2 regions of the Carbonatibacter coralli genome follow, and region 2 is predicted to be linked to the other one. Evidence: predicted binding sites of a transcription regulator. Region 2 holds the regulator's gene; the other holds the start of a gene.
What was found. Region 2 encodes LexA, which represses DNA repair genes until DNA is damaged. Its sites were predicted from a motif close to ATGTTCTANTTTGGTTC; they were not measured.
Positions count from the first base shown of each region.

Region 1: recA (recombinase RecA) is a predicted target of LexA. The motif match lies at 4,570-4,586, and genes of this name have one in related genera.

Region 1 covers NZ_JBBUTJ010000002.1:108,242-114,221, reverse strand. The annotation lists gene AAAH10_RS05950 (hydrogen peroxide-inducible genes activator) at 1-464, opposite strand, end outside; gene AAAH10_RS05945 (winged helix-turn-helix transcriptional regulator) at 781-1,128, opposite strand; gene AAAH10_RS05940 (EamA family transporter) at 1,211-2,101, shown strand; gene AAAH10_RS05935 (trypsin-like serine peptidase) at 2,122-3,237, opposite strand; gene recA (recombinase RecA) at 3,413-4,486, opposite strand; gene bmt (betaine--homocysteine S-methyltransferase) at 4,753-5,883, opposite strand.
Region 2 covers NZ_JBBUTJ010000003.1:171,977-177,956, forward strand. The annotation lists gene aspS (aspartate--tRNA ligase) at 1-50, opposite strand, end outside; gene rnd (ribonuclease D) at 426-1,577, shown strand; gene AAAH10_RS09225 (M23 family metallopeptidase) at 1,558-2,658, shown strand; gene lexA (transcriptional repressor LexA) at 2,782-3,483, shown strand; gene AAAH10_RS09235 (ComEC/Rec2 family competence protein) at 3,496-5,715, opposite strand; gene gltX (glutamate--tRNA ligase) at 5,934-5,980, shown strand, end outside.

The DNA of each region.
Region 1 (5,980 bases), on a different contig from region 2:
AAGGCCATCAGTGCGGCATCAATCTCGCCCGCGTTGAGCTTGTCCAGCAGACGCGCTGTTTCATCTTCCTGCAGGAAAAGCTGCAGATCCGGATAGTTCTGTCGCAACAGGGGCAGTGCGGAAGGGAGGAGGTAGGGCGCAATGGTCGGAATAACGCCCAGCCTGAACGGGCCGGACAGGGGCGTATTCTGATGCTGGGCCAGACGGGCAATGTCCTCGGCCTGATAGAGCAGGCTTCTGGAACGCTCGGCGATTTCCCTGCCCAGGGATGTCATGAAAACCGTTCGCTTGGTACGTTCCACCAGTTTTACGCCCAGCAGGTTTTCCAGCTCCTGAATGCCATTGCTCAGGGTTGACTGGGTGACAAAACAGGCTTCCGCGGCCTGACCAAAATGCTGGTGACGGTCCAGTTCAACCAGATAACGCAGCTGTTTGAGAGTGGGAAGATGCAGGGCAGAAGACATGACTGACGGGCCTATTAATCGAATGGCTGAATAACAGAAATAAAAAATATCCGTTGGATCGATTAATTGCAAGCAGGCATTCTGACAGGGTTGAAAGGCTGTAACGCGAGCAGGACTTTCGATGACTTTGTAATGGTTCCGGACCGGAAAACCGCTGTGCGCTTTGTGGTTTTCAAAGGAAGGCGGCAAGTCGTGTTGCGGTGTCTTCCGGGTCTCTCCATCAGTGTGCGGTGGCTGATTTCGTCCGCCAATGAAAGATGATGCCGCGCACTGATATAAGGGCTGCTCTCATCCCGTCCCCGAGAGTAGCCCTTTTTTATGCATCGCCCTGTTCTGGCAGGGCTTCGCCCCATTTGACGGCCCAGTCACCAAAAGGCTCCAGCAGGACAAAAAGCTCCTGTCCGGTCGGGGTGAGCTGATAGCCGTTTTCTCCCCTTTCGATCATGTTGCTTTCCCGCAGTTCCCTGAGCCGCCGGTTCAGGACCGTTGGCGATACAGATTCGCAGCGTTCCTGTAACAGGCGAAAGGTCATGGGCCCTGCAGAGAGCTGCCAGACAATTCCCAGAGCCCAGCTGCGCCCCAGCAGGTCAAAGAGCGCCATGATGGCCTTGCCGCTTCTGGAGCCGCGGACAGGAGAACCGGGACGGGGTGTTTTTGATGTCATGCGTTTCGTATCTTTTTTGTTGCTATCTTTTGTGTAGCAAATTAATGCTATTGAAAAAGTAGCAATCTTTTGAGAGGACGTCATGTTTCTTTTTCCGGTTCTGGCTGCTGTCGGTGCTTCCCTTGGCTGGGCGACAGGTATTGTTCTGGCCCAGAAGCCAGCCCGCCTGCTGGGGGCTTTCGAGTTCACCCGCGTTCAACTGATCACCTGTGGTGCAATCACGGCAGCGCTTTGTGCGGGACTGGGATACTGGAACAGTTTCGTCGGGGACCACTGGGGGGCCTTTGCGGTTTCGATCCTGTTCGGGATTGTTCTGGGCAATCTGGCCATGATCCAGTGTCTGCGTCTGGGAGGTCCCCGGCGGACAGAACTGCTGCTGGCCCTGAAGGCGCCGCTGGTCGGAACGCTGGCCTTTTTCTGGCTCGGGGAACTGCCGGAGCTGTCTGATCTGGCAGGAGCTGCCATCACCCTGTCGGGTGTGGTGCTGGCGATCCTCCGGGGCGGGGATGAGGACGCGGACAGCGATCGCCTTGGTGGTTCGCTGGTTGTGGTGGTGCTGTTGGGGCTTTGTGCGGCCCTGTTCCAGGGGGTGGGCTTTCTGATCATGAAGCCGGTCATGCTGGCGGGGATGGAGCCTCTTGCTGTGACGGCGGTTCGCCTTCTGGGGGCGGCTCTGGTCATCTCCCTGATTGCGCTCTGGCCTCTGCCGGCTTTCCGTTCAGGGGCCGAGCTGGCTCCCGGGCTGCTGTTCCGTACGGTTTTGCCCGGTTTCATCGGCTATGTGGTGTCGTCTTCCCTGCTGCTCTACGCCATTGCCAGTTTCAATGCCGGTGTTGCAACGGTGCTTGGGGCGCTGTCTCCGGTTCTGGTCTTGCCGATCCTCTGGTTCAGGGATGGGCGCAGACCCCGCGCCTTCGCCTTGCTGGGTGCCTGCCTCTGTGTCGCGGGAACGGCGGTTATCGTGCTGGTTTGACCTGCTGTGCCCTGACTGTTTCAGGATTGGCAGCTGACCTTCAGGGTGTGCAAGCGACTGGCGGCATCGTTGCCCATGTCCATTTTCTGGAAGGGTTCGCTTTTGCCGTTGATCTTGTAATGGGTGTCGGCCTCTCCGATCAGCATACTTTCGCCGCGATGGGTCAAGTTATAATAATAGTGGGAGATGTTGGTGCGGACTGTAAAGTTGGCGCGTTCCCCCAGAAAGATATTGTCCTGGGTTTCGAGAACCCATTTTTTCCCCAGGGCATCGTAAGCGGCGATGCTGATCCGGATATGATCGGAACTCTGACAGTTGTTTTGAATGGCAATGGCCGTGACGAGAGGATCCTGTGGAGCCAGTGACACTGTCTGGAAACTTTCATGTTTCTGTCCGCTCAAAACAGCATTTATGGCACTGATGTACTTGCCAAAGGTCTTGACCAGATAGATATCCCTGTCCTGGCTTCTTGCAGGAGACAGCAGGCCGACAAAATGACTGCTCTGCCCGTTGTTCCCGGTTTCATGAACAGCCGTTCCCCTGCGATAGAAAGACTTTTCACAGTCTGTCCAGTAAACACCGCTGAAGGCAGGACGGGTGTACTCTGCCTGACAGGACCGCTCGAGCGGGGCATGGCGGACGAGAGCGCCGCCGTGTGTTGTGAAGCTGATTTCAGCATCTGCATGATCGCTGAAATCTGCAGAACTGAAACGATCCACCACAGGCTGGGCCGGGTATTTGTCACCAACCCATTCAAAGGTCTGAGGCTCCAGAAACTCGATCAGTGCGAGATCAGAGGGGAACATCTGTTCTGCGCGACCTTGTCCCTTCAGTTCATTGAGATAGTCGAGGCTAACGTGACCGGATGCAGCAACAAACCCGCGTTCATCCTGAAGGGATGTGCCCTTGTAATCGGCGTGGAACTCCATCATGCCGATCTGTTTGTCCTGATGGAGGCGCAGGAAGCAACTGGCTGCAGTCAGCACGTGCTTTCGGGAAACAACGGTACCTTCGCAGCGTTCCGCAAGCTTGCCATCGGTGCTGTAGACAAAGATAACTCCCGGTGTGGCGAGGCCTGTAACAGGGACCGTCATCAGGGCAAGGGCAAGCAGCAATGATTGGAGAGAACGGGACATGATCGGGTTTGATCCTCTGGTGGGTGCAGGATGAGGGCTGCCTTCGGGAAGGAACAGGTCAAAAGGACAAGTCTTCAGATCATAGCCTCACTGTGGAAAGTCTGCCATGACGAAATAAAAAGCCCCGCAACCGGATGGTGCGGGGCTTTTTGTCTGTGTAGCAGATGAGTGCGGATTACTTTTTCTCGCCGTCTTCTTCCTCTTCTATGCCTTCGAGCATGGCGTTGGAGACGACACCGGCGTTCTTGCGGATTGCGTGCTCGATCTCGGCGCTGATCGCATTGTTTTCCAGCAGGAACTTCTTCGCATTCTCGCGACCCTGACCAATGCGCTGACCGTTGTAGGAGAACCAGGCACCGGCCTTTTCGACGATGTTGGCCTGAACACCGAGGTCCAGAAGCTCGCCCATCTTGGAAATCCCTTCGCCATACATGATATCGAATTCAATCACGCGGAAGGGCGGTGCCATCTTGTTCTTGACGACCTTGACCTTGGTCTGGTTGCCGACCACGGTGTCCTTGTCCTTGATTGCGCCTGTGCGGCGGATATCCATGCGGATGGAGGAATAGAACTTCAGCGCGTTACCACCTGTTGTGGTTTCCGGGTTGCCGAACATCACGCCGATCTTCATGCGGATCTGGTTGATGAAGATCACAATGGTGCGGGACTTGGAAACGGAGCCTGTGATCTTGCGCAGGGCCTGAGACATCAGACGGGCCTGCAGGCCGGGCAGGGAATCGCCCATGTCGCCTTCCAGCTCGGCCTTTGGTGTCAGGGCTGCAACGGAGTCAACCACGAGCACATCAATCGCACCGGAACGCACCAGTGTGTCGGTGATTTCCAGAGCCTGCTCACCGGCATCCGGCTGGGAGACCAGCAATTCGTTGACGTCGACGCCCAGCTTGGCAGCATAGGCCGGGTCCAGCGCGTGTTCCGCGTCGACAAAGGCACAGGTGCCGCCGGACTTTTGCGCTTCTGCAATCACATGCAGAGCCAGCGTGGTTTTACCGGAACTTTCCGGGCCGTAGATTTCGATGATACGGCCGCGTGGCAGGCCGCCAATTCCCAGACCGATGTCCAGACCCAGTGATCCGGTCGAGACCACTTCGGTTTCAACGGTGCGGTCTTCGCCCAGCTTCATGATGGAGCCTTTTCCGAAGGCGCGTTCGATCTGCCCCAGGGCGGCTTCCAGTGCTTTCGTTTTGTCCACGGTATCCCTCTCAACCAGATGTAAAACGTTTTGTGCCATTGCTTTGCCTTCCTTATCCCATAGGGCCATCAACTCTGCAATGAAACAAATGTACCTCTTTTGTTCTCGTTGTCCAGAAAAAAGAACAAAATAAGAACTTTTGTTCTTTTCCGGTTCTGTCTGCTGCCTTGCCGGGGGCAGGGAAACGGTACTGTTCCGGGAAAGAGGGGGGGCAGAATCCCGCTGGATTAAGGGGAATTCAGAAAATCCGGACAGCAAAAAAGGCGACTGAAAAGCCGCCTTTTTCAGAAACACTGCTCAGGCAGTCATACGCCGCCCGGGAACTTGCCGTCATCAGCAGCAGCGCGTTCGGGGCTGCGGCCCTTGCGACGGCGGCCGCGACCGGTTGCGGACTCGGGTTTGATGCCCAGCGGGCCTGCGCTGTTTTGTTCCTGCGCGCCAAAGGAGATGTCGCCCAGTTTGGAGACGACTTCATCCAGCGATGGTTTCGCGCGTTTGTCATGGCTGTCGAGGGCCTTGCGCATCGCGTTCAGGATGGCAGGGGTGGTGCCGCAGCAGCCACCGATGATGCGCGCACCGGCATCTACAGCCATACGGGCGTATTCCGCCATCAGATCGGGCGTTCCGGAATAGACAATCTTGCCGTCCATGTACTCGGGGATGCCGCAGTTGCTCTTGACGATAATGACGTCGCTGTCTTCGGAGCCGTGACCCATGTTGAGCAGGGCAGCCACCATTTCCGCCGGACCGACACCGCAGTTGGAGCCATAGCCGTTCGGACGGACAGGCCAGTCGCGCGAACCGCTGGCGAGCTGTTCGGGTGTGATCCCCATCATGGTGCGGCCGTTCGTGTCAAAGGACAGGGTTGTGACAATCGGCAGACCCAGGTCCTTGACGGCTTCCACGGCGCAGCGCACTTCCTCTTCGGAAGACATGGTTTCGATCCAGAAGGCATCGACGCCACCATCCTTGAGTGCAATTGCCTGTTCGCGGAATGCGGCAACACAGTCCTCGAGTGACAGGGGGCCAAGCGGCTCGAGGATGTCACCGGTCGGGCCGATGGAGCCGCCCACTGCAACAGTGCGCTCAACCGAGTCTGCAACCTTGCAGGAGATTTCGGCTGCTGCCTTGTTCAGTTCGTAAACCTGCTTGTCGGCCTTGTGCAGCTTCAGGCGGTTGCGGGTGCCGCCAAAGGTGTTTGTCAGAATGATATCGGAGCCTGCATCGACAAAGGACTTCTGCAGATCATAGATCTTTTGCGGCTGCTCAAGGTTCCAAAGCTCTGGCGCATCACCGGTTTGCAGGCCGACCTCGAACAGGTTGGTGCCTGTTGCGCCATCTGCCAGAAGCCACTTTTTCGTGGCGAGGAGTTCTTCGTAACGGTTGGTCATGGGCTGACGTCGCTCTCTTGTCCAGGCTGCTTTTGCAGTGATCATACACTGTTTCTCAAAAACATGCGCCTATATAATGATATCTTTATGTTGCTTGTGACATTAGTGGGCTGCGACATTTTTGTCCAGTGCTTTGTTTCAC
Region 2 (5,980 bases):
GCCTGATCCTGACGAAGCTCTCCACAGGAGTGTGTGCGATAAAGATGCATGATCTTTCCTTAGACGCTGTAACCGGGCGCGTTTGAACACCCAAATGAGAAGGTCCGATTCACTGATCCGGACCTGACAAAACAATTCGCTTTGGAAAAACACATTTTGCCTGCTGTTTGTCAAGGCAGGAGCTTAAAAACTCTTGTGGAAAGGCATTTTTTTGGAACTTCCGGACAAAGCACGAACCAAAGTGATCGCAAGAGGCTTTTCAGCAAAGCTGCCTGGGCTTTGCAGTATGCGTCCCGGTCTCATTTTCCCCGGCATATTCTCCGGCCTCTTTCCTGCTGTCCTGCGTGCGCCTGATCCGGGCTTTTCTTCAAACAAGACCGATTTGATGCTTCTTTTTTGGAAAACAGCACTTTATAGTGCGCCTCATGACAATGATTACCGATACAGCCCAACTCACCTCTTTCTGCGAACAGCTCGCCCAATCCAACTATATCACCGTCGATACGGAGTTTCTGAGGGAGAGCACCTACTGGCCAAAGCTTTGCCTTGTTCAACTGGCAAACGAGGACGTCTTCGCGGCTGTCGATGTGCTTGCAGAAGGTATTGACCTTACTCCTCTCTTTGACCTGATGCGCAACAGCGCCGTGCTGAAAGTGTTCCACTCTGCACGCCAGGATCTGGAAATATTTCATCTGCTGATGGGCGGAGATCTGCCCGCACCGCTCTTTGATACACAGATTGCTGCAATGGTCTGTGGATTTGGAGATTCCGTTGGTTATGACAATCTGGCGCGTAAACTGATCAATGTGGAAATTGACAAGTCAGCGCGTTTCACAGACTGGTCAAAAAGACCTCTGACTGAAAAGCAGATCAACTATGCCCTCTCGGATGTCACTTTCCTCCGGGACATCTATAAAAAACTGCAAAAGCAGATTTCCAGTGCCGGACGGGAACACTGGCTGACAGAAGAAATGGCCATCCTTGAATCTCCGGCCACTTATGTGACCCAGCCGGAAGATGCCTACAAGCGCATGAAAACCCGTTCCAATGACAAGCGTTATCTGACTGTTTTGCGCGAACTGGCTGCCTGGCGTGAAGCTGAAGCCCAGCGCAAGGACATGCCGCGCGGCAGAGTGCTCAAGGACGAACAGCTTTTTGACATCGCGGCCCAACGTCCCCGCACTCCGAAGGAGCTGGCGAAAACACGGGGTATCTCGGAAGACATGGCCCGGGGGCGCATTGGCAAGGCCCTGCTGGAGGCTGTTGAAACAGCCCTGTCACTGCCAAAGGACCAGCAGGCCATTCCAAAGGAACGCATCGAGGTTCCCGCCGGTCGTGGTGCCGTTTCAGACCTTCTGAAAGTGTTGCTCAAACAGCGTTGCGACGACTTCAATGTTGCACAGAAACTGATCTGTAACAGCCAGGATCTGGACCGGATTGCCGCTGATCAGGACAGTGACATCGCCGCCATGCACGGCTGGCGTTACGAAGTTTTCGGGGAAGTCGCCCAGAAACTCAAAAAGGGTGAACTCTCCCTGCATCTGGAGAACGGACAGCTTGTTATCAACACCCGGTGAAAACCGGCTTTCGGCGCAATTGGTTTCCCTTGCAAAAAGCGTAGCGCTTATAACCGTTGCGCTTTTCAGCCTTCAGTCAAATCCGAAGGCCCAGGCTGTTGGTGGCGGCATTGAACTGACAGCAGAACAGCTCGCTGAAGCGCCGGAATTCTCTGTTCCTGTTGATTGCGACTTTGATACAACCTGCTTTGTTCAACACTATTTTGACCATGGTCCCGGCTCACGCACCCAGGATCACTTTTGCTCAGGCCTGACCTACAACAATCACCGTGGCATTGACATCCGGACCACCACCCTTGAGCAGATGGAACAGGGGGTCAATGTCATTGCCGCTGCCGAGGGTGAAGTCATTATTGTGCGTGACGGCGTCACGGACCGGGCGCTCAATCAAAGGGAAGTCAACGAGTTTCTGACCAACAGTGGCCTTGTTCTGAAATCAAATCAGGTTGTGATCCGCCACAGCCGGAACTGGTACAGTCTTTACGGCCATCTGAAAAAGGGGACAGTTGCAGTCAAAAAGGGACAACGTGTCAGGCGCGGACAGCCTCTGGGCGAAATCGGCCTCTCGGGCAGCACCAGCTTCCCTCACCTGCACTTTGGCGTGATGTTCAATAACCGTGTCATTGATCCCTTTACGGCACGGGAAGATGACGCAGGCTGTCAGCAACCGGCGCGCCAGAGCCTGTGGACAGAAGCAGCAGAGGCCATTCTGACCAAACGGAAGGTCGGCATTCTCAATGCAGGTTTCTCAGACAGGGTTGAAGGAATTGATGATCTCAAGACAAAACCGTTGCTCTCCAGATCACAAACCCTGACATCAACGCAGCAGATCACCTTCTGGTCCGGCCACTGGGGCACGCAAAAAGGGGATCACATCACACTGGAAATTCATCAGCCGGACGGTCAGATCGCCCGTGTTTCATCCGTTGCAGAAGAATCCCGTGTGAACGGATACCACTTTCTGACCCTGCCTTTGCCCCCGAGCGGACAGCAGGCTTCCGGACGTTATGTCGGTGTTTTTTCAATCCTGCGCGGCAAAAAGGTTGTGGCCAGTATCACCCGTGGGGCCGTTGTCCCATAAGGCCTGATAAATGCAGTGTTTTAAAGAGAAAACCGCAGCTCTTCTGTCTTGACACAAAAAGAGAACCAAAGTAGAACAAAAGCAGATGTTTTTGCTTTGTTCCATTTTCGGCAGGAGACAAACGTGCTGACACGCAAACAACGTGACTTGTTGCTCTACATCCATTCTCACATGGAGAGCAAGGGCCTGCCACCGTCCTTCGATGAAATGAAGGATGCCCTGGATCTCAAATCGAAATCCGGTATTCATCGTCTTGTCACAGCACTGGAAGAAAGAGGTTTCATTCGTCGTCTGGCCCACCGGGCCCGGGCGGTCGAGATTGTCCGCCTTCCCGAAGACATGATCCCTGCAAGGAAAACGGAAAACCGGACAACGGATCAGGCGAACAACGTTGTCCCGCTTAAATCGGGAGCATCTGCACCGGAAACAGGTGAAACACCATCGGCACAGCTTCCCCTTTATGGAAAGATTGCTGCCGGAACGCCCATTGAAGCCATCAGTGATCCTTCAAACTTTGTGGATGTTCCTCCGCACCTTGTCGGTTCCGGTGAGCATTACGCCCTGACAATTGACGGGGATTCCATGATCGAAGCGGGTATTCTGGATGGTGATACCATTGTTCTGGAACGCACAAGCCGCGTCGAAAACGGCACCATTGCTGTTGCTCTTGTCCACGGTGAAGAAGCGACCCTGAAGCGCATTTATCACAAGGGACAGGAAGTCATTCTGGAGCCGGCAAACGCCACACATACGGCCCAGCACTTTCATGCCAGTGACGTGCAGATTCAGGGACGTCTGGTCGGACTGGTCAGAAACTATCACTGATCCTGTCTGTGCCTATCTCTCCCAGGGGCGCTTCTCTCCTGATGGTTCAAGAGCTTTGCCGTTCAGAGCTGTAATGCTGTATCCGGAGTGTCCCGTATCCTCCGGCCAGAGCGCGATGCCCGCCGTTTTTCCCAGAACTCTCCTGTCGAAAAGAGGAACCTCACAGGAAAAGCGGTAAACAGGATAGCGTGCAATCACCAAATCTGCGTTTCTGCAATCCTGCCTCAGGGAATTCGGCGAGAAGGACAAGGCAACGTCAAACGCTTCTTCCTGCTCCGGACTGTCAAAATGAACAAGACATCCTGACGGATCGCAGTTGATCCGCTCAGAAGTCACAGCAGCCTTCTGAAAGTCAATGATCTGGTCGCTTCCCCAATAGTCCTTCCAGATGTTCCGGGCAAAGCGTTCACTGCGCAGGGTTGAAACAACAATACTCTCCTCGTCCCTGAACGCGATCAGCTTCGCCTTCTCATCAACCAGCATGACGGGCTGAGGCTGGGCGACAATCCGGATGGCCCAAAAAGGCACCACAAGTAAAGCTGCCCAACGCAGTGGACCCTCGATCAAAACAAGCCAGAGAAAGATCAGCAGAAGCAGGAGCAAACCTTCCACCCCCAGAGGCGGGACATGAACTGCCCCCAGGGAAAAGGCACCAAAGAACTCTGCGATCAGCAGCAACTGATCCAGAGACCACGACAGCATTCTCACGAAAGGCTCCCCCATGCCCAGAGGGAGCGCAACCAGACACACAAGCACCAATGGCATGACAACCGCACCTGTCCAGGGAACAGCCAGCATGTTGGCCGGAATTCCCATCAGGGATATGTTCTGAAAGTGATAGGCGACGAATGGCAGGGTTGCCAGGGATGCCACCAGTGAACAGAGAAAGAGGCTGCAAAGCCACCACAGAACCTGTCCGGTCACAGCCCCGGGCAAAAGGCTCAGAACAGCACCGGGTCTTCCCTCAAGCTCGGCATTTTTCAAACGATGCACCCAGTCTGCCCGTGCAATCGTCTGATAAAAGGAAACCAGAGCGAGAACAGCTGCAAAGGAAAGCTGGAAAGAGGCGCTGACAACAACTTCCGGAGCCAGAATCATCACCCCCAGAGCCGCGACAAAAACCAGTCTGAAGGAAAAGGGATTCCTGTCCAGCAGGATTGCACCAAGGGCAAAACCAATCATGATAAAGGCCCGTTGCGCCGGAACAGGGGCGCCGATCAGCTGCAGAAAGAGAAAACAACCGGCAAAGGCAACAACGGCAGACAGTTTCTTGATGGGATAGCGCAAGGCCAGCGCAGGCCAGAGGGCCAGCATAAAACGCGTTCCCCCAAAGAGAATTCCTGCCAGCAATCCCATATGCAGACCGGAAATGGCCAGAAGATGAGCCAGACCGGACTGCCTCATACTCTCCTGTTGCTGTTCCGTCAGCTTGCCCTTTTGGCCTGTCAGGAAAACAATCACCAACGCCTGCTCGTCCTCTGGCAGATACGCTTTGATGGAGCGGATCAAATCCAGCCGGAGACCATTCCACAGCCTTGTCCATGCTTCCGTCAAACTGCCCCGGACAAGAGCCCCACCGGCGTCGATCTTTTCGGCATCTCCCATCATAAAGCCCGAAGCACCAATCCCCCTGAAATAGTTCTGCCTTGCAAAATTGTACCCATCAGGATGAAGGGCCCCGGAAGAGGGAAGAAGCGCTGCCCTGCCTTCTATACAGTCGCCAATATCAAACACATCCTCCTGCCGGGTTGTGAGCCTGAGACCCGATGGTGTTTTCCCGTTTCCCAGCCAGGGAACCTCTACCTCCCTGAATGTCAGACGGGCACCCTGCCGATGGGGCTCGATTTCGGCAACGCATCCCTTGAAAGGTGCTCCGAACAGTTCTCTTTCAAGCATCACTGTTCCTGCGTTTTCGGCCCTGTACTTGATGAACCCGAACCCGCAGAAAAACAATCCGGCAAGCAAAAGAACTGCGCCGAACCGGACAAACCGTGTCAGGGACATCAATCCTGCTGAAAGAATCAGAGTGGCCGGCAAGGCTCCGATGATCGCAAGCCATATCCATTCGGGAGGTTCATAATCCGGCAGAAAATAGGTGGCAATTCCCAAACCAAAGCATAGAACACACAGGTAAAACAGACGGATCCTGGAAAAGGCCCTGTCCAGAAAACCGCTTTTCCCGAGCCTGCGATTCAGATTCCGCCCCTCAACAATCAAACGATCCCACAGCATTTCAGGAAAAGCGCCTTGTTATCCATTGCTCTTTTTCCATCATAACTTACAGCCCCTCCCTTTTTCCACGTCTTTCCCCCTTCCCGGCATTTGATACTCCTCAAGAGCTGTGATACATCAGCCGGAAAGAAGAATGACCCTCCTTGCAAGCCGTTCACAGGAATGGCGAAACGGAGATCGTTCACTGAAACAGACAAGCCGTTATGGAGCCCTTTGCAATGTCTGCATCTGCCAAACAAGTCGTGACACGTTTTGCACCTTCCCC